Linked DNA regions of Bacillus pumilus. Each later gene encodes a partner of the first gene's protein in a complex. Links are inferred from orthologs where the notes say so. Each region holds a gene or a part of one and is shown on either strand. Other genes may lie near its edges.

The links.
Region 2: the proteins of metK (region 1) and groL are in contact, whole or in part, in a cryo-EM structure (PDB 8P4O), measured with the Escherichia coli proteins. The link is inferred for Bacillus pumilus from one-to-one orthologs.

What each region holds. Positions count from the first base shown.
Region 1 is NZ_CP047089.1:3,260,607-3,272,951, forward strand. What follows is about bases 1-2,840. They hold metK (methionine adenosyltransferase), read right to left. Parts: upstream 2,102-2,840; coding sequence 899-2,101; downstream 1-898. Other genes in these bases: asnB (asparagine synthase (glutamine-hydrolyzing)), read right to left, coding at 1-750; pckA (phosphoenolpyruvate carboxykinase (ATP)), read left to right, coding at 2,658-2,840. In the rest of the region: more of pckA, read left to right, coding at 2,841-4,244; GPS65_RS16230 (DUF2584 domain-containing protein), read right to left, coding at 4,287-4,529; GPS65_RS16235 (alpha/beta hydrolase family protein), read right to left, coding at 4,569-5,363; GPS65_RS16240 (phytoene desaturase family protein), read right to left, coding at 5,390-6,871; GPS65_RS16245 (glycosyltransferase family 2 protein), read right to left, coding at 6,868-7,995; GPS65_RS16250 (lysophospholipid acyltransferase family protein), read right to left, coding at 7,980-8,726; GPS65_RS16255 (carotenoid biosynthesis protein), read right to left, coding at 8,695-9,423; GPS65_RS16260 (ABC transporter substrate-binding protein), read left to right, coding at 9,597-10,598; GPS65_RS16265 (ABC transporter ATP-binding protein), read left to right, coding at 10,614-11,384; GPS65_RS16270 (ABC transporter permease), read left to right, coding at 11,419-12,165; ytkD (RNA deprotection pyrophosphohydrolase), read right to left, coding at 12,198-12,345. UniProt on the Escherichia coli protein: Catalyzes the formation of S-adenosylmethionine (AdoMet) from methionine and ATP.
Region 2 is NZ_CP047089.1:2,440,674-2,454,861, reverse strand. The notes cover bases 4,443-7,420. They hold groL (chaperonin GroEL), read right to left. Parts: upstream 6,760-7,420; coding sequence 5,125-6,759; downstream 4,443-5,124. Other genes in these bases: GPS65_RS12150 (CPBP family intramembrane glutamic endopeptidase), read left to right, coding at 7,331-7,420; groES (co-chaperone GroES), read right to left, coding at 6,816-7,100; GPS65_RS12165 (hypothetical protein), read right to left, coding at 4,443-4,585. In the rest of the region: GPS65_RS12195 (multicopper oxidase family protein), read left to right, coding at 1-277; GPS65_RS12190 (carboxymuconolactone decarboxylase family protein), read left to right, coding at 566-940; GPS65_RS12185 (hypothetical protein), read right to left, coding at 1,156-2,205; GPS65_RS12180 (cell wall metabolism protein WalM), read right to left, coding at 2,279-2,647; GPS65_RS12175 (hypothetical protein), read left to right, coding at 2,858-3,532; GPS65_RS12170 (hypothetical protein), read left to right, coding at 3,656-4,123; more of GPS65_RS12165, read right to left, coding at 4,169-4,442; more of GPS65_RS12150, read left to right, coding at 7,421-8,065; GPS65_RS12145 (YdiK family protein), read left to right, coding at 8,062-8,256; GPS65_RS12140 (hypothetical protein), read left to right, coding at 8,314-8,595; twin-arginine translocase subunit TatC, read right to left, coding at 8,634-9,398; GPS65_RS12130 (twin-arginine translocase TatA/TatE family subunit), read right to left, coding at 9,405-9,584; GPS65_RS12125 (redox-sensing transcriptional repressor Rex), read right to left, coding at 9,612-10,265; cyclic pyranopterin monophosphate synthase MoaC, read right to left, coding at 10,281-10,772; GPS65_RS12115 (ABC-F family ATP-binding cassette domain-containing protein), read left to right, coding at 10,912-12,834; tRNA (adenosine(37)-N6)-threonylcarbamoyltransferase complex transferase subunit TsaD, read right to left, coding at 13,106-14,134; rimI (ribosomal protein S18-alanine N-acetyltransferase), read right to left, coding at 14,127-14,188.

The DNA.
Region 1 (12,345 bases):
ATTCACAGAATCATAGATTGCATCGCGTACTTCTTCGATTAACTTCTGTTCTTGTGTTTGCTCAGGTTTGAATTGAACTTTCCAGTATGTCTTAAATTCGATCTCTTGCCCTGGGCGTAAAATAAACTGATGACCAGGCTCAACTTTATGCACCTTTTGATCAAGCGTATTTGGCTCAGGAACGAATTGGAATGACATATACTGCTGCAATGAAGTCTCATCAAATAGGATGTTCTCGTTCACAGCCATCAAGCTTTTGCGCTCAGACGCAAAGTACACTTGCTCTTCCACTTGTGTAAAATAAAGCGGTTTGATGCCAAACGGATCTCTTGCGCCATATAATTGCTGCGCTTCTTTATCCCAAATTAAAAAGGCAAACATGCCGCGAAGCTTAGAAGCCGCTTCTTCTTTATAATGACGGTATGTGGCAAGCAGTACTTCCGTATCAGAATCTGTGCTGAACGTATAGCCCTTTTTCACAAGCTCTTCCTTCAGCTCCACATAGTTATAAATTTCCCCGTTAAAAATAATCCAATACTTTTCATCTTCATACGAAAGCGGCTGCTTTCCGTGCTCAACATCTATAATACTTAAACGTCTAAATCCAAATCCTACATGCTCATCATGAAAGTAACCCTCATCATCCGGACCACGGTGAACGATGAGACGGTTCATTTGTTTAATTAACTCTTCCTGCTCAGTAGTTTCGGACAATGGACGGTGATTAAACACACCAACAAACCCACACATATTATTGCCTCCACGTTATGTTATTTCTTAAAAGTAGACCTATAATTAGACAGTTATTTGTCCGTTTTTGTTTCACATTTTTTCGCTTTTTGTATAATTTTTTTTAATCAAAAGGAAAACCGCTTAAAATAAGCGGTTTTCTATGTTGTTATTGTCCTAATGCTTCTTGACGAAGTGTATCGGCTTTATCTGTTTTTTCCCACGGAAGATCTAAATCATGACGGCCGAAATGTCCGTATGCAGCTGTTTGTTTGTAGATCGGACGACGCAGGTCAAGCATTTTAATAATGCCAGCTGGACGAAGATCGAAGTTCGCACGAACCACTTCAATTAATTTTTCTTCAGAAGCTTTTCCTGTTCCGAAAGTATCAATTGAAATCGATACAGGCTGTGCAACACCAATTGCATAAGCAAGTTGTACTTCACAAGAATCAGCAAGGCCGGCAGCTACGATGTTTTTCGCTACGTAACGAGCAGCATATGCCGCTGAACGGTCAACCTTTGTTGCGTCCTTCCCAGAGAAAGCACCACCGCCATGACGAGCGTATCCGCCATACGTATCAACGATGATTTTACGTCCAGTTAAACCAGCATCCCCTTGAGGTCCGCCGATCACGAAACGACCAGTTGGGTTAATAAAGTATTTTGTCTGTTCATCAATTAGTTCACTTGGAACGACAGGGCTGATGACATGCTCTTTTAAGTCGCTTTGAATTTGTTCAAGCGTCACTTCTGGTGCATGCTGGGTAGAAATAACCACTGTATCAATACGAACAGGTTTATTTTGATCATCATATTCTACTGTTACTTGTGTTTTTCCATCTGGACGAAGATAGGCAAGTGTTTGATCCTTACGTACTTCAGTTAAACGGAGAGATAATTTATGTGCTAGTGAAATTGGTAGCGGCATAAGTTCTTCAGTTTCGTTGTTGGCAAAACCAAACATTAATCCTTGGTCACCTGCACCGATCGCATCAAGTTCTTCTTCAGTCATTGTGCCTTCACGTGCTTCAAGCGCTTTGTCTACACCTTGCGCAATATCAGCAGACTGTTCATCAATGGATGTGAGCACTGCACATGTTTCCGCATCAAAACCATATTTCGCACGTGTGTAGCCAATTTCCTTAATCGTGTCACGCACCGTCTTTGGAATATCGACATAAGTAGACGTTGTAATTTCTCCGCTTACTAATACGAGACCCGTTGTAACAGAAGTTTCACAGGCAACACGTGCATTTGGATCTTTCTTTAGAATTTCATCCAAAATGCTGTCTGAAATTTGGTCACAGATTTTATCCGGATGTCCTTCTGTCACTGATTCTGAAGTAAATAAACGACGATTTTGACTCATAATGGCTATTTCCTCCTGTACAAGACCACATCATCCCGAGATGAGGTCTCCAATATGATACGGAACTCGTTCCCTCTTATATTTGAAAACGTTTCTATTAGAGATGTTATTGGCAATTTGTTCATATGATATCCCAAAAATAAAAAAACCATTTCCTTCATTGCGAGGAAAGGGTCTGAGATCGCATGCCTTTCACTCTTATCGCTCAAGGTGTTCTTGTACCTTGCATCAGGTTAGCACCTTGGTTTCTCAGCATATTCATGCCTTTTCATAAGAAACCGGTTGCTGGGCTTCATCGGGCCTGTCCCTCCACCAACTCGGGATAAGAGTATCCGTTCAATAAGTTATCTTATCTTAAACACTTGCGTCATGTCAATGCTTCATCAGAATTATCTTCCCTTTTTTTCACCTCAATATTAGCATCACCAAAAAGCATATTTTCAGAGCAGAAATGAAAAAACACACACAAAAATATTTAAATAGTATAGACTATTCTTATGAATGTGTTATACTAATCGAAACAAAACAAATTCAACGGTAAAGGAAGGGTTTTTTTATGAACTCAGTGGATTTAAAAGAAGATTTGCAGTCATTGCTCTCATTAGAAAATACGCACCAAAATTTATCTGTTCCGAAACTTGTTGAAAAGATTTTGGCACGTGATGAAGGCGTTTTAACATCAACAGGAGCTGTCCGTGCTACAACGGGTGCCTACACAGGACGTTCGCCTAAAGATAAATTTATCGTAAAAGAAGAAAGCTCTGAACATAAAATTGATTGGGGTCAAGTCAACCAGCCGATTTCTAAAGAAGCATTTGACCGTTTATATACAAAGGTTGTGTCATACTTAAAAGAACGTGATGAATTATTCGTCTTTGAAGGATTTGCCGGCGCAGATGAAAGATACCGTATGCCAATTACAGTGGTGAACGAATTCGCATGGCACAATCTCTTTGCAAAGCAACTATTCATCAGACCTGACGGATCAACACCTTCTTCAAACGAAAAACCTTTCACCATCTTATCTGCACCGCATTTTAAAGCAGATCCTGAAACAGATGGCACAAACTCTGAAACGTTTATTATCGTTTCTTTTGAAAAACGCACCATTCTGATTGGTGGAACAGAATATGCAGGAGAGATGAAAAAGTCCATTTTCTCTGTCATGAACTACCTGCTTCCTGAGCAAGATATTTTATCGATGCACTGCTCAGCAAACGTCGGTCAAGAAGGCGATGTCGCACTATTCTTTGGCCTTTCAGGTACTGGAAAAACGACGCTTTCAGCTAGCGCAAGCCGCAAGCTGATCGGTGACGATGAACATGGCTGGTCTGGCTCAGGAGTCTTCAATATTGAGGGCGGATGCTATGCGAAATGTGTGAACTTAAGCGAAGAAAAAGAACCGCAAATCTACAAAGCCATCAGCTTCGGATCAGTTCTTGAAAATGTCGTGCTTGATGAAGAAACACGTGAAGCGGATTATGACGACACATTCTTCACTGAAAACACACGTGCTGCTTACCCAATTGAAATGATTGATAACATCGTGAAGCCAAGTATCGCAGGACACCCATCTGCCATTGTCTTCTTAACAGCTGATGCATTTGGCGTTTTACCTCCAATCAGCCGTTTAACAAAAGAACAGGCGATGTACCATTTCTTGAGCGGTTACACAAGTAAATTAGCAGGAACTGAGCGCGGTGTTACATCACCAGAAACGACGTTCTCTACTTGCTTCGGTTCTCCATTCTTGCCGCTTCCAGCTCACGTCTATGCTGAAATGCTTGGCAAGAAAATTGATGAGCACGGCGCAAAAGTATTCCTTGTGAACACAGGCTGGACTGGCGGAGGCTATGGTACAGGCAAACGTATGAACCTAGCGCATACAAGAGCAATGGTGCAAGCAGCGATCGAAGGTGACCTCGACAACGCCGAAATGATCACTGATGACATCTTTGGATTACACATCCCGCTTCATATTCCTGGCGTACCAGATGAAGTGCTTCAACCTTCTAAAACATGGGATGACCAAGAGGCTTATCAAGAAAAAGCACACTTCCTTGCCAATGAATTTAAAAAGAACTTCCAAAAATTCAGCCACGCAGCAAGTGACATTGAAGCTAAAGGCGGACCACTCGTATAATCAAATAAAAAAAGCTGAGGAATCACTCCCTCAGCTTTTTTGTTAGTTTGTTGAATGTAATGATACGAGACGATAAGTGACCTTAGTCACATTGTCTGTAAGCTCCAGCTTTTCAACATGTGCTGTCCCTGTTTTTTCTCCGTCTTTCGTTTTACGCACCTCAAGCGGAATATTTAATGGATAAATGCGGTATCCTTCCTTCATGAGTTCAAATACATTCTCTTCAATTCTTGTCTCTTTTCCCTTCGTGACAATCATTGTATTAAATTCAACAGGCATTCCCATATTGAAAATCCCCCTACTTTCTAAATTTCGTTATACTGCTTATTTTACCACATTTTCGCTTTTCCGGCTGAGCATCCACGTCGTCAGCCTTCTGACAATTTCGCGATTATGCTGGGGTGGAAAATAATGGTTGCGCCCATGGAAATACCAAGTCTCCACTGACTTCCCGTGCTGGCGCAGCGCATCTTCTAATAAATACGCATGCTCAATGGATACATTTTGATCCTCTTCTCCGTGGATGATCAGAACAGGCGCTTCAATTTTGTCCACATCATTTAAAGGCGTTCTGTCCTCATAGGCCTCTGGCACCTTATGCGGGGGACCGCCAATCACACGTTTCATCATCCTTCTCATATCCACACGCTCTTCATAGGTAAGCTTCATATCACTAACGCCTCCCCATGTCACAAAGGAGGCCGCCTCTTGTTTCATTTCGACAGCAGTCCAAATGCCCATAATGCCTCCGCGCGAAAAACCAAAGATATGAATACGATCCTGCTTCACCTTTTTGTGATGCTTTAACAATTGAAAGGCAGCAAAAGCATCTTTCCGGTCCTCTCCAGCAAAGTCTTCGTTCCCTTCGCCTCCTTGATTTCCTCGGTAAAAAGGGGCAAATACGACAAATCCCTGCGCGGCAAATTGCACAATTCGGCCTGGTCTCACCATTCCCACATTTTTTATGCCGCCTCTTAAATACAAAAAGCCGTCATAATGACCTTCTCCGGCAGGTTCAGCAAGCAGCCCTTTGATCCGAAGTCCATCTACCTCATAGGTCACTGTAAATAAGTGAATCTGCGGATGGGGGGACGGAAACCTTCTTTTTTCCACAATCACTTGATTTCTCTCCTTTTCATCTGTTCTTACGTTAATTGCTTGATGATCGCTTCTGCAACGAGCTGACCTGATTTTGTCACCATCGGCGTGCCTCCGCCCGGATGACTTGTTCCTCCAACAAACCAAAGTCCTTCAATGTCCTTTGACTGATTATTGATACGGAAGAACGCCTGCTTGAATGAGTTGGAAGACATCCCATAAATGGCTCCATGAAATGCGCCCGTTTTCTGCTGCAGATCAAGCGGAGTTTGAACCGCTTCATATTCGGTCACCTGATCTATATCAAAGAGACCCTTTTCCTTTAATTTTGTTTTCATATGCTGCTGATATGTCTCCTTTAGCATGTCCCAATCTTGCTCTTTTGTCACATAAGGCGCATTCGCCAGTACAAACAAGTTGCTTCTTCCCGGTCCTCCGCTTAAAGCTGGTTCTGAATGACCTGAATAACATATGTAGAGCGCCGGATCTTGAGGCAGTTGTTTTTGTTGAAAAATATCCTTGAATTCTTGCTCATAATTCTCTGGGAAAAACACATTGTGATGGGACAGCTGTTCATAGACCTTAGGTACACCTAATAAGAGAACAAAGCCAGATAATGACGGTTCAATAGTAGCAAGCTTTTGATTTAAAAAGCTTGGGCGGTCTTTTTCATCAATCAGATGGCGGTAGACAGTCAGCGCGTCCGCTCCTGCAATAACTTGATCAGCTTCATACATCTGGTGAGCCGTTTCTACTCCTGTAATTCGCCGGTCCTTCACATGAATCTTGTTGACTTGTTCATTCAGATGAATCTGTACACCTAATTCCTTTGCCAAAGTCTCAAATGCTTCAACTAAACGATATGTACCGCCCTTTATGCCATAAATCCCTTTCTCTCCTTCTAAATACGCCATCATATTAAAAATAGCCGGTGCCTCATAGGGAGAAGAGCCGATGTATGTCGCATACCGTCCGAACATCGCCAGTGTATGAGGATGACGGAAATATTTTCGGAGCAAGCGTTGAACGGTTGTAAACGGTTTGACAGAGAGAAGGGCTTTCACGAGTTTTACATTCGCCTTATCCTTCCACGTCAGTAACAAACGATTTAAAAACTGATCCTCAGCCTGTTCAAAAAGCATCTTTGATTCCTGTAAAAATGGACGGTATTGCTTTGCATCTTCAGGACTGAATGCTGCAATTTGTGATTCCATCTGCTCGATATTGGGCGTAAATTCAACCGTATGTCCATCTGAAAAAACATTTTTGGTCAGAGGAGAAATCGGATAAAATGTCACGTAATCCTCCATCCGTCTATGACAGGAAGCAAATACTTCCTCAAAGTACGACTTCATTGTAATGGTACTCGGTCCTAAATCAAAAGAGTAGCCAGCCTCCTGATGGCGCTGCAATTTCCCGCCTAAAGCCGCTTCTTTTTCTAATATGGTGACCTGAACCCCGCGTGATTGTAAACGGATCGCTGCTGATAATCCGCCCAGCCCGCCACCGATGATGATCACTTTTTTCATTCGTACCTTCTCCCTTTCCATTCATACCCTTCTTTTTTCAGACCGATTTTCATAGAAGCAAAGCCAATGGCGATCAGACTCAAAATGCTGACCGGTAATAAAAAGGCCATTGCAGAAGTTCTTCCGTTCTCAATATCAATTGCCGCTTTGATCGACACACCTAGTCCGTAGCAAAGAATGGCTAAGCATATACTAAGCACATCCAGCTTTAACAAAGCCACCATCAAGCAAATGATTGGTGCCAAATAAAGCAGGGTGTATAAACAAAAGACACTGCTTAACAAAGCAATGCTTCGATTGACACCTGGAAACAAGTTTTTCCTGTAACCTTCCCATACCTCTTGGCCACTCTCATACATTCTCATATACACAAACGGATGAATGCTTGCAAGAGTGAACGGAAACCCTTGTTCCTTCACCCGTCTAGCCAATGCCATATCATCCACTAGCGAATCCTTAATCGCTTCATGTCCGCCGATGTCGTGATAGCAATTCTTTTCAATGGCAATAAATCCTCCATGCGCGGCGGCAAAAGCCGGATTCTTTGATTTTCTGACCCACTTCACAGGCAGATGACAACCAATGGTAAACATCATCATGGGAACGACAAGATGCTCAAAGAAAGTGCCGGTTTTTTGCTCTGGGAAGCCTGACAGCATGCCGGTTTTTTGCGCGCATAACTGCTCGTACACAGCTTCTATTGCTCCCCGTTTCAACCGGACATCCGCATCTAAAAAGAATAGCCAATCAGAAGCCGCTGCTTCAGCAAGCTGAGAACAAGCATATGATTTTCCTAGCCACCCTTGCTTTAATGCCTGACCTGACTGCACATGAATCCATGGATATGTTTGTGAGAATCGCTCCACAACCGCTCTTGTCTGATCGGTCGAATGATCATCAAGTACAATTACCTCTTTCGGAAAAAGACGCTGATCAACGATCGACTGAAGACAGGCTTCTATCCGTTTCTCCTCATTTCTAGCCGGAATCAGGATCGATAACGAAATGGGTTCGTCTGATGAAAAAGAAGCGGGCTTTAACACGGGAAACTGCTTCATATTCCATATCGTGAATAGAAACTGGCAAAGCAGGAGCACGCTGATCACAGTTAAGAAGAGCGCCATGTTTTCACCCACTTTTTAAAAGAATCAAACGCATCACTTGTTGACTGACTTGTCCTTGTGATCTGTTTAAATTCTTCGTTTGTTGAAAAATCAGGATCTGCAATGATCTGTGCTTGATGTCTGTTTAACTGCGTTTCAAGCAGATCGCCAAGCATACACGTCATATCCTTGCTTCGCAGGGAGCTTCCAGATACGATGGCATCATCGCCGAACATAACAGAAACTGTCGGCTTTTGAAATTGATTAAATGTATACTGCAAGGTGACAGGCTTCACCACAACTTGTTCAAATTGCCTCACTAAAAAAGAAGCCCCGCCTTCCAGTTCAAGCGGCCGCACGTCCTGATGCATAATTTTCCCCTGTGGAAAAAGCCAGACCGCTCCGCCGTCCTCCATGTTCTCTTTTGCTGTCATTAAAGCGTGTTTCACACTTTTTAAGTTCTCTTTATGAACCGGAAACGCCCCAAGTTTACGAAAAAAAGCATATTGCTTCAGCTGTTTCTCTTCCATCATCATGTAGTGATCAAATTCAGACGCTTTTTCTGTTAAAAGAAAAATGATCAGACCATCCCACCATGAGCTATGATTGGCGAGATAAAGAACAGGCAGGTTTTCCTTCGGATCGACCGAGCCTTTCATCATGACACAGCGGAAATGCTTATGAAGTAAATATCGCTCTAGATAAAGTGAAAATAGACGTCTAAACGATCGACTTTTGTCGCTTTCTTTCAAATCGAACCCTTCCTTCACACAAAATGACAATGATGAGTGCTAAATAAAAAATGACATCGAGTCCACCCTTTAATGCCAGAAGACCAAAAAAGAACACCATCGCCTGATAAATACGACTCGTCCAGCTGAGTGCCTTTTGATCAATTGAGACAAGCGGGAAAAGAAATGAAAGTCCTGCTCCAATCATACCCCAGCTCACAAAATTCTCAAAAGGAATACCATAAAACCCGCCGCCGTCATACCACACCCAAAACTTCCGCTCTGCTGCTACTGGATCTAAAATAAGGTCAAGCAACACAATCCATATCCCCGTTTCGATGGCTCGTCTCCACTTTGACTGCTGACTGGATAAAAAAAGGCTATTTAAAAACACGCCAACCCATGCAAACGCAATGGTTAATGGCACCCCCGCCACTAAAAAACCTAACGTCGGATAATAGTCATAGGCCCCAAATGGGAACCCCGTTGTGATCCCTATCCACTCGACTGTAAATGTAAGCACCCCGACAATGGCTGCCCTTTTGATGACAAATCCCCATGAGCCATAAATCTGTCGCCCGATCTCGATGACGCAGCAAGCATACAGCACAAGAAAGATTCCGTTTGCAAACTGAAGCCATGCTGGCACTTCAAAAAAGACCATTAAGATCAGACCTACTAAATACCATCCAACAAAAACCCAACTCAATCTATACACGAAACCGCTCCTTTATTTCTGCCAAATTCAAGAAAGCCTTCATGCCTCTAGTATAGAAAAAAAGACGCGTTCTATAAATAAACAATGCGCTTCTTATTTTTATCTAGGCACTCACCAAAAATCCCTTTTCACATACTTTAATAGTGATCTAGAACAAAGGAGGCGAATTACTCTTGAATCGTTCCATCAAAGTCAGACTGGCATTCATCGTCGTCGTCCTGCTCTTTATTCCATTTGTCGCCTGTAAAAAAGAACAGGAGCAGACCGTACAAGTAGCCGAGGTGACCCATTCGGTCTTTTATGCTCCGCTTTATGTCGCACTATCTGAGGGTTTCTTCAAAGAAGAAGGCCTGGAGGTTGAACTGAAAACCACTTGGGGCGGCGATAAAACGATGACAGCTCTCTTATCAGGCGGTGCTGATATCGCCCTGACCGGCTCTGAATCCTCTATCTATGTAGAGGCTCAAGACACAAAGGATTCTGTCATGAACTTTGCACAGCTGACACAAACAGACGGCACATTTCTTGTTTCAAGGGAGAAAGTAAACCAATTCTCTTGGGATCAATTAAAAGGAAAAGACTTCTTAGGACAGCGGAAAGGCGGCATGCCGCAAATGGTCGGTGAATATGTCTTGAAAAAAGAAGGCATTGATGTGAAAAAGGATCTTCGTATGATTCAAAATATTGATTTTGCCAACATTTCAGGTGCGTTCTCCTCTGGAACTGGCGATTTTGTGCAGTTATTCGAACCGACCGCTTCCTTACTCGAAAAAGAAGGTAAAGGGTACATTACCGCCTCCTTTGGAGAAGCTTCTGGCAAGGTGCCATATACCACCTTCATGGCAAAGAAGAGTTACTTAGAGGAAAACAAAGAGAGCGCTGAAGCCTTCACCCGCGCCATTTACAAAGCGCAGAAGTGGGTAGAAGCCAAACAGCCTGAGGAGATCGCAAAGGCCATTCAATCTCATTTTCCTGATACAGATCTTGATGTCTTATCAACTGCGATCAAACGCTATAAACAGCAAGATTCCTTTGCAACAGATCCCCTTTTGAATGAAGAGGAATGGAACAAATTGCAGGAAATCATGAAGGAAAGCGGTGAATTGCCGGAATTTATCCCGTACAAACAACTTGTCGATTCCTCCATTGCAAAGAAGGTCACAGATCACAAATAGAATAGGAGGTAGCACATGTCTTTCCTTCAAATTGACCATGTGACCCATACGTACTTCTCTTTAAAAGAAAAAACAACGGCTATACAGCACATCAATTTGGAGATAGACCAAGGTGAATTCATCTCATTTATTGGTCCCAGCGGCTGCGGAAAAACCACCTTGCTGTCTATCATCGCAGGAATCACACCGCCTTCTGAAGGTCGAATTTTAATCGAAGGAAAAGAACCCAATCAACAGGAGCATCAAATCGGCTATATGCTCCAGCAAGATTATTTGTTTCCTTGGAAGACCATTAAGGAAAATGTGATCCTCGGGTTAAAAATTGCGAAACAAGATTCACATGAGTCCGTCTCAGCTGCCCTTGATTTACTACCTAAGCTTGGACTACATGAAGTAGAGGAAAAATATCCGAAGGAGCTGTCTGGCGGAATGAGGCAGCGTGCGGCTCTCGCCCGAACGCTTGCAGTTGATCCCGGTCTGCTTTTACTTGATGAGCCATTTTCAGCGCTAGACTATCAAACAAAACTCACATTAGAAGATCTCGTCTTTGACACATTAAAAAACTATCAAAAAACAGCAGTCCTTGTAACACATGACATCGGTGAAGCCATTGCGATGAGTGACCGCATATTCTTATTCTCAAAACACCCAGGCTCTATCCAGCGAATCTTTCCCGTTCCAGACGACATAAGGGCTCTCTCTCCTTTTGAAGCGAGACAGACCCCGCATTTCCAAGAGCTCTTTCAAACGATTTGGAAGGAGCTGAAAACAGTTGAAACACAGTGATCTATTACATGAAGCTTATCGCAAAAAATACCGAATGGAAAAACGGATCACACGTATCTATCAGCTCATCATATTCGCCAGCTTCTTTTCACTTTGGGAACTTGCTAGTCATTTCAGGTTCATTGATCCGCTTATTTTCAGTTCACCATCAGCGGTCTGCCAATTGTTTGTGCAAAAAATTCAAGATGGTTCTTTAATGAATCATATGAGTATTACATTATTTGAAACGGTACTCGGTTTTCTACTTGGTACCTTTTGCGGCATTTTGCTCGCCGCCGCCTTATGGTGGTCCACCCGATTAGCAAACGTTCTTGACCCTTATTTAGTCATTTTAAATGCCATGCCAAAAGTGGCCCTCGCCCCCATTTTAATTGTTGCCCTTGGACCTGGTATGATCAGCATCGTCGCCATGGGTGCGATCATTAGTGTGATCATAACGACGATCGTCATTTACACTGCCTTTCAAGAGGTCGATGAGAATTATTTAAAGGTGATGAAAACCTTTGGTGCGAGAAAAAGCGTTGTCTTTCGAGAGGTCATTTTGCCAGCTAGTATTCCAACGATGATTTCTGCCATTAAAGTGAATGTAGGTCTTTCTTGGGTTGGGGTCATTGTAGGAGAATTTCTTGTATCCTCAAAAGGGCTCGGCTACATGATCATTTACGGCTTTCAAGTCTTCAACTTTACACTCGTGTTCTTAAGTCTTTTTATTATTGCCGTGTTTGCGACCATCATGTACCAGCTTGTGGAATGGCTCGAACGCCGTTTTCTCCAAAAATAAAGAAAGCACAGGGAGATCTCCCTGCGCTTTTTTTAACGAATCAAACCGTTCTTTTCTAAATAAGCTAGACTTTGTCTTAACACATCATCTTTCATAATAAAACTGAAATTCTTATTTTTTGCGATGGACCTTGGCAAGTCTGCGAAAAGAACAGGTCCTTTCGTTTCAAAATACGTGTCT
Region 2 (14,188 bases), 810 kb from region 1 along the record:
ACATCCCATTCATTTACATCTTGTTCAATTTAGGGTGATAGACAGAAGACCATTTGATACAGAGGTCTATCAATCGACAGGGGACATTGTGTATACAGGACCGAACGAAGCCCCTCCTTTACATGAACAAGGCTACAAGGACACCATTCAAGCGCATGCCGGTGAAGTCATTCGAATCATTGCTCGCTTTGTTCCATACAGCGGCAGGTACGTGTGGCATTGTCATATATTAGAGCACGAGGATTATGACATGATGAGGCCGATGGATATTATTTAGTCACATGAAACCGATCCCCAGTGACATACGTAAAAATATGTATTGAGTAAATCATGTCAAAGGGCTAACAGACAGCGATATATTAGCCCTTTCCTTCCTTTTCATTGAATCATTCTAAAATATAACAATGCATGACTTAAAATGACATTTATTTGTACATTCAACACTTAAAAAATTGACGCAGCAAACCGATAATACTACTATATACCTATTGCATCTAACATAAGGCACATTTGCCACAATGAACGAACAAATGGAAAATTGCGATAAAAAACGGAGGAGTTCAATTTGAATGAAGAAAAAGAGACTTGCCAGATCACACAAGAAACAACGGCAGGTAACATAGAGGAGCTTTCAATTCAGAAAAACGAGAGCATTCGGTCAAATATTGAACAGCTAACAATTGAACTCGGTGAACAAAAAGAATTCAACCACTTCATTTTAGATGAAAAACAAAAGGCCATCATCACATTATCTGCCCTCATTACAAAAGGCGATAGTGATGAAGAATTAAAGACTCATTTTGAACAAGCATTACATATCGGACTTTCTGTCATAGAGATCATGGAGATTATCAAGCACTGTACAAAAGTTGCTGGATTCCCGCACTCCATTAATGCCCTGTTTATTTTTCAAAACTTATTAGACCATAACACCAAATAAATCAGTGAAAACGAGAAGCTTTCTGTCCTCTCGTTTTTTTATGTCCACTCATATTACTCTCTTTCTTTTCCTCTGTCACATAAGCAAAATATGAAAATACCACACATTTTCCACCTTAAAAACTGATTTTCCTTACATAAATTCCTCAATTTATGCACCATGTCAAACGGTAAAATAAAAAAACGTCCAGTTATATCAATAACTGAACGTACCTTTTACCGATTGACAGTGAAATTATTAACAATCCCGCCATCTTTCTCCCAAGCGGCATCCACTGTTTTCTTCTTAATATTGTATTCAAATATTGTTCTTACCTTTGCTTTTCGACCGGTGTCATCCTTTAATTCTTTTGCGTTTTTAGCAACACCTAAGAAATAAACAGAAGATCCATCCGTAGAAAATTGCGGCTGTGCGGCACTTAAAATATGCACATCCTTACTATTCTTAACGAGTGTCGTCGTTTTTCCCGTTTCTACATCAAGCATTTTTATAGTGGATACTTCTTTTTCTTTTCGCACCTTCACTTCTGTATAAATCAATGTCTTATGATCTGGTGAAAATGAAATATCATTGATCGTTTGTGAGATGCGTGCAATTTGCTTTCCCTTCGCGCCTGTCTGAAGGGTGATCTTCATGGTCGTTGGTTCAGGGTCTCTTCCCTTTTCATTCGCTTCATCGGTTTTCTTGTAATCTTCTTTTAAGGAATAATGCTGGATTGCCAAATGATTTGACGCCGGATCATAAGCAAAAGAACTTACCGTGTCATCCTTACTTTTCTCTGGATACAATACCTTCACTTTGCGTGTGTTCACATCAAACATAGCGACATAAAATTGTTCCCCGGAATCCTTATTATATCTAAGATATAACTGTTTCCCGTCTCCAGACAGCCTCATACTGTCGATGGAATCATGACTCGTAAAAAGCGTTTTTTCTTCATCTTTTTTTACATTCAGTTCTCGAATACTCACTTTTTGCGTGTCTTCATCCGTGTACGTGTAATATAAAAGCTGTTTCGTAGAATCATAAGCAATCGAAGGATAGGCGGTCAGTTTCTCTGTATGAAGCGCCCGATCATGCAGATAATACGTATTGTTTAACTGTTGATCTGTAAATGAAACGAGTAATTCGTCTTTTGCATCCTGATTTGTTTTCACTTTTCCCGCATGCTTCGCCTCTTGCCCCGGCTTCATTAAAAAGAAGATGACGGCCGCAATCACTGCGACTCCGATGACTGTGATGATCCACCATGTTGATTTTTTCATTGCCTTTCAGACCCTCTCTACAAGAAAAGAAGCCAGAAAATGAACTTTTCCCGCTTCTTTGCATGCCTATGTATTAATAAGTGTAATGCCCTTTTACGACACCTTTACTTGTTTTATACCCTAGTGCTTTGAATGCTTTTGGGCTGACATCTAATACAGCGTTTGGCATTCTACCTACATCATATTTATATACTGTAATCACTTTATGTGGTTTCGCTTTTGTTGTCACTCTTAGTTTTGTACCTTTTTTCGGTACGTCAAATCCCATTTTAGTTGCTGCATCCCAATGACCGAGTTTTTTTCCATCTGCGCCTTTTTTACCGACACCATTATACCAAGTAATATTGCCGCTTACTTTTTTTGCACTTGCTCCATGTGAGAAACTAAACGCCAAAAATAAACTAGCTACTGTTACGATTGTCGCGATAAGCTTTTTATTCATTAAAAAATCCTCCGTATTTGGTTTCTGCATTCATTATACATGAAGATGCACCCAGTTATTTTACAGACACATTACAATTCGAATACAAGTTGACCACTTTTTGACCGATTTTTTTTATAAATACTTCCAAAAGAAGCCAGAACATTGTAAGTAGACCACCATCTTTCATTTTATATAATGAAAGTGAATCAACTTTAAGGAGGAATTTTCATGAAAAAATGGTTTATTGTTTTGAGTGTAAGTTTGACCTTCGTTTTGATGCTATCAAGTATCCCCGCATCTGCAGCTAGCCCTCGTCACGGCGCGATTGTGACACAAACGGATGAGGCCAAATGGTCGGGTATCTCGACTGATATTGTCTTGCCGAAAACAGCTACCATTAAAAATGGCTATGCGGACTGGTATCTCGGTCTCGGCTCTGCCGTTATAGAAAGTGGTATTTCAAAAACGCCTTCTGGCTATAAGGTCTTTCTAGGTAGCGGCTCACAAGGCGGCAGTCAATACTGGAACAGTAAATACGATAAGAGCATTAAAGATGGCGCACGTGTCAATTTAAAGCTCATCAATAATGGTGATGGCACAGTGTCACTATACGTCAATGGGACATTGCGCTATAAACAGCCTATTTACAAGCCTAGCCGTTTGAAAAACCTCGATGTCGTCAAAATGGTACATGGCGTACAAGATAATGGAACAAACAGCTACTCACAAGCAAGCTTCTCAAATGTACAGCTTCGTGCGAATACTTCAGGTAGTGTCTATAAAAATTGGGATGGATCCATCAAATCATCGCTTTTACGTAAGAATTTAGAGTCTGGTGCTGCGGCTCCAAAATTCACTGTCATTTCTTCTGTTCCATTAAGTACAAGCCTTTCAGCACAATAAGAAAAAAGCGCCCGATAGAGGGTGCTTTTTATTGTTCACAGCTTATCAACACTTCTCTTTTAATCAAATCAAGGATTCGTGGTAACATAAACATACATACTGCGAGAAAAAAGGAGAACGAACGTGAAAAAAAGTCTACTTGTTTTCATGAGCCTAGTTGCAAGCCTCTTCATACTAGCAGCTTGCTCAAATACAACAAACGAACAAAAAACAGAAACGAAGGCACTTCCAACGATCAATGAACGCATTCAAAAAGAAACGAAAGAAGTCATGGAGCAGTCTAAACTTATAAAAGACACGGACATCACCGTTGATCAAAAGAAAAAAATTATTTCTTTAAACGTAACAGTTTCTTCTGATACCAATAGTGATTACGCTGAAGTCATCGGTTTAAACTTTGCCAAAACGCTTGCCATTGGAGCTTCAACTGAAAAAGAAAACAATCTTCATAAACCCGAAAATGACAGTCTTGGCGCCCTGTATTCTTTTTACGGCCTAAACATCACCGTGAAACAAGAAAACGGCAAAGTGCTGGCAAAGGGAACGAAAAAAACAAATGAAACAAAGATCACTTGGGAAAGAGCCCAATAATTTAGAAAAGCTTGTAGAGGATCACTCTACAAGCTTTTTTCAAGTTTATACAAACAAATCGTCTCTCATCGCATCGACCAGTGTGTGAATATCTGAGTGAGCCCATGATGCTAATCGTGCCAACAAATCATCTATACACTCATACAAATGACGTTCCCTCAAAATATACTCCTTATAAAATGGAATGACAAAGAAATAGAGCAAATCAGCCAATTCAAGCGCAACGATATCGTTATCCTCAACTTCTAACGCCTGTCCAATACGTTGAATCAGCCAATGCAAATCTGCTTTCTTTTCAATCGGAACATACATGATTTGATGAATATAATCCGTATCCTTCGCTTGTAAAATCCGCTCAGCCGCTTCCTTTGACAGCGCCCCAATTTCTGTAGAAGATATATTCACAACCGCTAATTCATCCTCTGATCTCACTTGATTCATTTGCAGCAAGTTTTGGTCCATCTCGACTCACTCCCCATTTCTCAGATACTTTTATTATAAGGAATTGATCTGATTTTTTATGGAAATAGTGGATTTTTTTATGTAATTTTAAAGAAAATGTGACATTATAAGCCAAGGTATCTTATATCTCTCAAATAAAAAAGCACTCTTGATCATAAGAGTGCTTTCTATGTAACTTTCAAATGTTTACAGCATGATTGTTCATCTTTCTCTTCAAACGTATTACACATAGCAATAAAAATCCCACTCCCTATTCGGAAGTGGAATTTCACTCTTTCTTTATTTATCACGCTTTTTCGATCCAAACAATCCAAATACGACGGCCAATGCAACAATAATCGCTACCCAAGTAGTAAAGCCCATGTGATCACCGCTTTTCTTTTTAAAATCATCTCATTTCTTCATTTTAGATAAAAATTTTAAAATCACTGTCTCTTATGTAAACGATTGAGAAGCGGCGAAGGTTTCAATTCATTATTATTTCTGACTAGATGAAGACAAAACAAAAACCCCTATATTTCAAGGGGTTTTTGCGGGTGTTACATCATTCCACCCATTCCACCCATGCCGCCCATATCTGGCATTCCGCCGCCTGAGCCGCCTTCTTCTGGTTTGTCAGCAACGACTGCTTCAGTTGTTAGAAGCATTGCTGCAACAGAAGCTGCGTTTTGAAGTGCAGAGCGAGTTACTTTTGTTGGGTCAACGATTCCTTTTTCGATCATGTTTACCCATTCGTTTGTTGCTGCGTTGAAGCCTACGCCAATTTCTTCGTTTTTCAAGCGCTCAACGATGACTGATCCTTCAAGACCTGCGTTGTGAGCGATTTGACGAATTGGCTCTTCAAGAGAACGTAGAACGATGTTCACACCTGTTTGAACGTCTCCATCTGCTTCGATTGAAGTGACTTTTTTGTATACATTTACAAGTGCTGTACCACCACCGGATACAATACCTTCTTCAACTGCTGCACGAGTTGAGTTGAGTGCATCCTCGATGCGTAGTTTACGCTCTTTTAGTTCTGTTTCAGTTGCAGCACCAACTTTGATGACAGCGACGCCACCAGCTAGTTTAGCAAGACGTTCTTGTAATTTTTCTTTATCGAATTCAGAAGTTGTTTCTTCAACTTGCGCACGGATTTGGTTCACACGTGCTGCGATTTGAGCAGAATCTCCTGAGCCTTCTACGATTGTTGTGTTTTCTTTTGTCACAACGACTTTAGAAGCGCGGCCAAGCTGACCGATTTCAGTTGATTTTAGGTCAAGTCCTAGGTCTTCTGTGATTAACTCTCCGCCAGTTAGAACAGAGATGTCCTCAAGCATAGCTTTACGACGATCACCGAATCCAGGTGCTTTTACTGCCACTGCGTTGAATGTTCCACGAAGTTTGTTCACAACAAGAGTTGCAAGTGCTTCGCCTTCTACATCTTCAGCAATGAGCAATAATGGTTTTCCTTGTTGTACAACTTGCTCAAGTACTGGAAGGATTTCTTGAATGTTTGTGATCTTTTTATCAGTGATTAAGATGTAAGGATTTTCAAGAACTGCTTCCATCTTATCAGAATCCGTCACCATGTATGGTGAAGCATATCCGCGGTCAAACTGCATTCCTTCAACCACTTCAAGCTCAGTTGTGAATCCTTTAGATTCTTCGATTGTGATCACGCCGTCGTTACCTACACGCTCCATTGCTTCAGCAATTAGGCTTCCAACTTCTTCATCTGCTGCAGAAATAGACGCAACTTGAGCAATTGATTCTTTGCCTTCGATTGGTTTAGAAATCTCGTGCAAGCCTTCAAGAGCTACTTTTACTGCTTCTTCGATCCCTTTACGAACGCCAACAGGGTTTGCACCAGCTGTTACGTTTTTAAGACCTTCACGGATCATCGCTTGAGCTAGAACTGTTGCAGTTGTTGTACCGTCACCAGCTACGTCGTTTGTTTTGCTTGCAACTTCAGCCACAAGTTTTGCACCCATGTTTTCAAATGCATCTTCTAATTCGATTTCTTTTGCAATCGTTACACCATCATTTGTGATAAGTGGAGAACCGAATTTTTTCTCTAGAACTACGTTACGTCCTTTAGGTCCTAAAGTGACTTTTACAGCATCTGCAAGTGCATCTACACCACGTAACATTGCGCGACGTGCTTCTTCACTGAACTTAATATCTTTTGCCATAATAACGAAACCTCCTCAGTCTTTTTAAAAATTTATTTCAAAGTTTTTTTATGTGATTAACCAATAACAGCTAAAATGTCGCTCTCACGAAGGATTAAATATTCTTTGCCTTCATATTTCACTTCAGTGCCTGCATATTTTGAGAAGATAATGCGGTCGCCTGTGTTTACTTCTAACGCAACGCGCTCACCACTTTCAAGTACACGACCTGAACCTGCTGCAACAATTTTACCTTCTTGCGGTTTTTCTTTTGCAGAATCCGGTAACACAATACCGCTAGCGGTTTTTTCCTCAGATTCAACGAGTTCAATGATTACGCGATCGCCTAATGGCTTTAACATAAGAAACAACCTCCTCAATTTTTATATGTAGTCTTTTTTTAGCACTCATCACCAGTGAGTGCTAACACATTTATTATAATAAAGAATGTCTTCTGCAATTTCAAGTAAAAACCTTTAAAAATTTTTACGCTTTCATGATCTTTTTTCAACTCAGATTCTTTCCTTTTCATCGAAAAAGAAGACTTGTGTTACAATAAATCTAGTTCTTTTAGTAAAGGGGTTTTCGTTACTTGAAAAAACAATATTGGTACATCATCTTAACGTATATATTGGTGCAGCTTTCTGCGATTCCTTATGTGTTCATCATGAAATGGTTAGGCTACATTCAGACACCGATGACACAAGCAGAGCTCTCTAAATTGTCAGGTACATGGACAATTATTAGTTTCTGTGTCGGATTAATCATTATTCTGCTCATTCTTCGGACTGTGCCAAAAGCTTCACTTCGAAATGAAGCACCGGCTTCAGTCGGCGCGGCAATCGTTTGGATCATTGTCGGTTTCTTTCTTTCGCTCTTTGCACAATCAATTGCGGGGGCGATTGAACAATATGCATTTGGCATTGGCAGAGAATCTGAAAATACTCAAAACATCTTATCCATTATGGATGCAGTTCCATGGCTTGTGATCGTCATCGCCCTGATTGGACCGATATTAGAGGAAATCATTTTTCGAAAAATCATCTTTGGTGTGGTTTATGAAAAAACGAATTTTTTCATTGGAGCACTTGTCAGTTCAGTGGTTTTCGCTGCTGTACACAATGATTTCCCACATATCTTGCTCTATACCGCAATGGGCTTTACCTTTGCCTTTTTATATGCGAAAACAAAACGAATCATTGTTCCAATCGGTGCTCATATGCTAATGAACTCGCTTGTCATTCTTGTGCAGATTGAGCCAGTAAGAAAAATGATTGAAGAACAATCTCAAACAATGCAAATGATTATTGGAGGCTTTTTCTCATGAGAAACCCTGTTGTATGGGGCATCATTTATTTTGCCGTAGGTGTGGCTTTCACCTATATGGCCATTCAAAATCCAGGTGACATGTGGTCATTTTACAGCATTTTGCTGATGGTGTTTGCGGCCTATAATATCAATATCGCGCTTAAAATGTTTGCCTTCTCTGTCAAACTCAAAAAACAGCAGCAAAAATAAATCAAAAACCATTTTCCGTACGTGGGAAATGGTTTTTTTATGGGGGGACACGTTTTCATGGAACAAGAAAAACTGAACATCTTAAATGAGCCAGAAGAGCAGATGAACATTCAATTACAAAAAGAAGAAGTCGCTGGACTTTACAGAGCAAAGCTAATGGATGCACAGCAGCTATTCACTAGAAAAATTGACAACATGAAGCTGGAGGGTTTTGAAATTGATAAAGCCGGAGAACGACGTAAGGAAAGCAAAATAGTCTGTGTAAAAGATTTTGTCCCGCATGAACCCGCCTATTATGAGCATCTATTCCAAGCAATCAATCAATTCCTGTCAAAATAGAAAAAACATCGTGACCCTTATTTGGATCACGATGTTTTTTATGAGACATCATCATTTTCTTTCTCCTCTGTCTCTGTTTGCTGCATTTTACGATAGGTCACTCTCGAAATGACAATACTCACTTCGTACAATACGAGCATCGGCAAAGTAACCATGAGGTGGGAAACGATCTCTGGCGGTGTAATCAGTGCGGCAATGACAAGGAGGACAAAATAGGCATACTTCCGTATTTTTGATAAAAACATCGGTGTGATGATGCCAAGTCTTGTGAGAAACATCAACACAACGGGCATCTGAAACAAAAAGCCAAATGGAAGTGTTAACTGCATCAGAAATGTAAAATACTCATGAATCCCAATGACTTGCTCTACATTTAAATCATTCGACATCCGTATCATAAAATCAACGACAAACGGAAACAAAATAAAATAAGAGAAAGCCACACCGCTTAAAAATAAAAGCAGTGCAATCGGAATATAAGCAAGTGTCACCTTTCTTTCTTTATCATATAAGCCAGGGCTCACAAACGCCCATAGCTGATACAAAATCACGGGACACGTCAAAACCAAAGCAATGACAAATGCGAACTGCATAAACACGTACAGAGGATCTGTGAGCTTAAACGCGTTCAGCGTCAGTGTTGCCGCTTCATCCGTATTTTGTAAATATACAATGACCGGCTTAGCGAGAAAAAAACCTGCCACCATAAAGGCAACAAAAAACATCGCAATGACCACTAAACGTTTTCGCAGTTCCACAATATGCTCCATAAGCGGCATATCTTTGACATTCATGAAGCTCATCCTATTCTACTGATCTTCTTTTTTCTTATTTTCTTCCTGATCATCAGCTAAACCCTTTGTGGCATTTTTGAATTCCCGTAATGTATCTCCTGCTGCTCTTCCTAATTGAGGAAGCTTTTTCGGCCCAAAAATAATGAGCGCAACAATCGCAATCAGAACCAAACTTCCAGGACCAATCGGACCCATTTGCTCCACCCCCTTTACCCCTTTTCGTCAATCCTCCTGTGTAATAGAGTAATGCTTTAAGAAATACACAAGAGACTGAAGTTCAACCGCCAAATCTATATGATGAATTCGAATGTGTTCCGGCACATTCAATCGGGCCGGCGTAAAATTAAGGATCCCTTTGATGCCAAGGGCAATCAAACGATCTGTAATGGGTTGAGCTGCTACGGCAGGTACTGTCAAAATGGCAACAGGTATATCTCCTACCTCTTGAACATGCTCTTCAAGCTTATCCAAATCATAGACAGGCACGCCGCCTATCTCACTACCTATTTTACTCTCATTGACGTCAAAAGCCATTGAAATTTTTGTATTATTATTTTTGATGAAATTATAGTGTAAAAAAGCAGTCCCTAAATTCCCGACACCGATGAGCATGACATTGGTCATTTCATCTTGGTCAAGTGTCTTTCTGAAGAAGGTCAAAAGGTAATCGACATTATAGCCATACCCCTTCTTCCCAAGTGCACCAAAGTACGAAAAATCTCGGCGAATGGTAGCAGAATCCACTTTGACTGCATCACTAAGCTCTGCCGATGAGACCCTTTGTTTTCCTGATGCATGCAGATTTTTTAAAAAACGGTAATATAGCGGCAAACGTTTGGCTGTCGCTTGTGGAATTTTTGACTGATCTATATTCATATAAGGTCCTCCAACTTAAATATCAGATGCTCTGTGAAAATCACCGTTTTTCCCGCCTGTCTTTTCAATTAAATAGGTAGGACCGATGATCATGCCTTTATCAATCGCTTTGCACATGTCGTAAACGGTCAGTGCACATACTGAAGCAGAGGTGAGCGCTTCCATCTCCACACCCGTACTTCCTTTTGTTTTCACCTGTACTTGTATGTTCAGAATGTGCGCATTTCCGTCTTCCTCCCAATCAAAGGAGATATCCACTCCTTTTAATGCAAGCGGATGACACATTGGAATAATGGTAGATGTTTGCTTTGCTGCCATAATGCCAGCAACCTGTGCAACAGACAGCACATCCCCTTTTCCAATTTCACGTTGCTCTATTTTATGAAACACTTCTTTTATCATACGAACACTTGAAGCAGCAACAGCGGTTCTCATAGTAGATGATTTGTCACTAATGTCGACCATCTTTGCTCTTCCTTGTTCGTTAAAGTGGCTAAATTGCCTCATCTTTTCAACGCTCCCTCACTCAAATGATACACTATTTTTTCCTATCTGTCTTTCATTTGAATATGGCGATTGTATGTAATATTTGCTGGTTTACTGCTGATAAGCTACACTTAACATATTATAGCAGAGGTGAAGTTACATGATGATTCTACAAGTGAATCAGCTGTCCAAATCGTTTGGTGCTGATACCGTTTTAACGAATATAAAATTGGAAGTGAAAGCAAGGGATCGGATTGCCATTGTAGGTCGTAACGGCGCAGGCAAATCCACCCTTTTGAAAATCATTGCCGGTCAATTGTCTTACGAACAAGGTGAGATCATCAAACCGAAAGACCTATCGATCGGCTATTTAGCACAGCATACCGATGTGACGTCTACACGTACGTTAAAAGACGAATTATTATCGGTTTTTGATCATTTAAAAAAAATGGAACAAGAGATGAGAACCATTGAAGAGAAAATGGCTTCTTCCACAGGTGCCGAGCTGGATTCCCTCATGAAAACCTACGACAGGCTACAGCAGGAATTTAAAGATCAAGGCGGCTATCAATACGAAGCAGATGTCCGCTCTATTCTTCATGGGCTCGGCTTTAGTCACTTTGAAGATGAGACAACCGTTCAATCCTTAAGTGGTGGTCAGAAAACCCGTCTAGCGCTTGGAAAGCTCTTATTAATGAAACCACAACTCTTAATTCTGGACGAGCCGACCAACCATTTAGATATTGATACCTTATCATGGCTGGAGCAGTATTTGCAAAATTATACAGGCGCTATTCTGATCGTGTCCCATGATCGATACTTCTTAGACAAAGTGGTGAACCATGTATATGAAGTTTCAAGAACGGCTATGAAAAAGTTTGCAGGCAACTATAGTAAGTATCTTGATCTGAAAGCTGAGCAACTAGAGCGTGATATGAAGCTTTACGAAAAGCAGCAAGAAGAAATCTCAAAGCTTCAAGATTTCGTAGATCGCAATCTAGCAAGAGCCTCGACCACAAAGCGCGCCCAGAGCAGACGCAAACAGCTGGAACGGATGGATCGTTTAGATAAGCCATTAGGTGATGAAAAATCCGCAAACTTTCATTTTGATATTACGAGACAAAGCGGCAATGACGTGCTGAAGGTACATGATCTCGACATTCGTTATGATGAAAAAATACCGCTTCTATCCTCTCTTTCATTTCAGATCAAACGCGAGGATAGCGTGGCACTCATTGGTCCTAATGGGATCGGGAAATCAACCCTTTTAAAAACGTTAACGAACACATTAAAGCCTGCAAAAGGCGACATCACCTTTGGATCTCATGTCACCATTGGCTACTATGACCAAGAACAAGCCAAACTGACATCCTCCAAAAAAGTGCTCAATGAGCTTTGGGATGACTATCCTCACATGAATGAAAAAGACATTCGGACATGTTTAGGGAACTTCCTCTTTTCCGGTGACGACGTCTTAAAGCCCGTTCATGCATTAAGCGGTGGAGAAAAAGCGCGCCTTGCCCTGGCAAAGCTGATGCTCCAAAAAGCCAATTTCCTGATACTTGATGAACCTACGAACCATTTGGACTTAGATAGTAAGGAAATTTTAGAAAATGCGCTCATTGATTATCCGGGAACTATCTTATTTGTCTCGCATGACCGTTATTTTATCAACCGCCTAGCAACGAAAGTATTCGAGCTGTCACCTACAGAAACAAGAGAGTATCTCGGTGACTATGACTACTATCTTGAAAAGAAAGATGAACAATTAGAGCTTGAGGCGATTCAAGAAAATGAGGCGCTTAAAAAACAAGCAGCAAAGCCAGTTGAAACAGCAAAGCTTTCTTATGCAGAAGAAAAAGAACTAAAAAAGAAAGAAAGACAAAAGCAGCGTAGAATCGAGGAAATTGAAGAACGGATTGCTATCATTGAAGCGAAGCTTGGTGACAATGAAGAGCTTCTATGTGATCCTGCTATTTTTCAAGATCACGAGAAGGTCCAAAACATTCAAATAGAAAATGATACATTTCATCAAGAGCTCGAATCCCTTTTCGCAGAGTGGGAAGAGCTATCCGAATCTTAATGGGCGCCCTAATGGGTGCTCTTTTTTCCTTTAGTGGAGATTTCTTATCCACATTAGTATCCACAATAAGTTCTTTATTATTCTTTTGAAAAATAGACTTATCCACTTTGTCCACAGATATTTAATCACATATCCACATAAAAGATCATATTTATGCACATCCCCATCATTTTATAACGAAATTTTCTAACAATTGTGGATATACCCGGATTGCTTGTGAATAAATCGCTTTCATTAAAAATGAAAAAAACCTGTGTATCCACAGGCGTTTTCATTCATATGAGACAAGTGGTAAGCCCGGCTGGCCATTCATCGCCATATCGCCTCTTATTCCTCTCTCAAACGCAATGGTTCCAGCAGCAGCGATCATGGCTGCATTGTCTGTGCAAAGAGATAACGGAGGAACAATGACCTTTACGTCAGGAAGCTTTGTGAATGCTGTTGTTAAGGCTTCTCTCAGACCTTTATTGGCAGCGACGCCACCAGCTAGGACAACCTGCTTGACGCCATAGGCCTCTGCCGCTTTTAATGTTTTTCCAACAAGTACTTCAATGACACTTGCTTGAAAACTTGCTGCCAAATTCTCTGGAGCAATTATTTCATCTTTTTGAGAGGCATTGTGTAGTGTGTTAATAACAGCTGATTTTAATCCACTAAAGCTAAAGTGATAAGAGCCTTCTTCAAGCCATGCTCGTGGAAGCTTAATCGTTGGCTCTCCTTCATGTGCTAACCGATCAATATGAGGTCCGCCTGGATACGGAAGACCCATCGTCCGGGCCACTTTATCGTAAGCTTCTCCAGCCGCATCATCTAATGTTTCTCCGATCACCTCAAATGATCCGTGCTCTTTCATTAGTACAAGTTCAGTATGTCCTCCAGAAACAACAAGAGCCAAGCATGGAAACTGTAATTCATCTACAAGTTGATTTGCATAAATATGCCCTGCAATATGATGTACACCAACAAGAGGAATTTGATGGGCAAAGCTCAGTGCCTTGGCTGCATTGACACCAATCAGAAGGGCGCCAACTAAGCCTGGTCCTTCTGTGACAGCAATGGCATCTAAATCTTGAAAGCTCATATTGGCCTGTGTCATCACTTCTTCTAACACGATAGTAACTTGCTCCACATGATGCCTTGAAGCGATTTCTGGGACAACACCGCCAAATCGTTTATGGCTTTCTATTTGCGACGCGACTACATTCGCTACAATTTCTTTCCCATTTTTCACAATAGATGCAGCTGTTTCGTCACAGCTTGTCTCTATACCTAATATGAATCGATCTGTTTGTTCACTCATTTATATTCACCCACATGACCAATGCATCTTCCCCATTATCCGTATAATAATTCT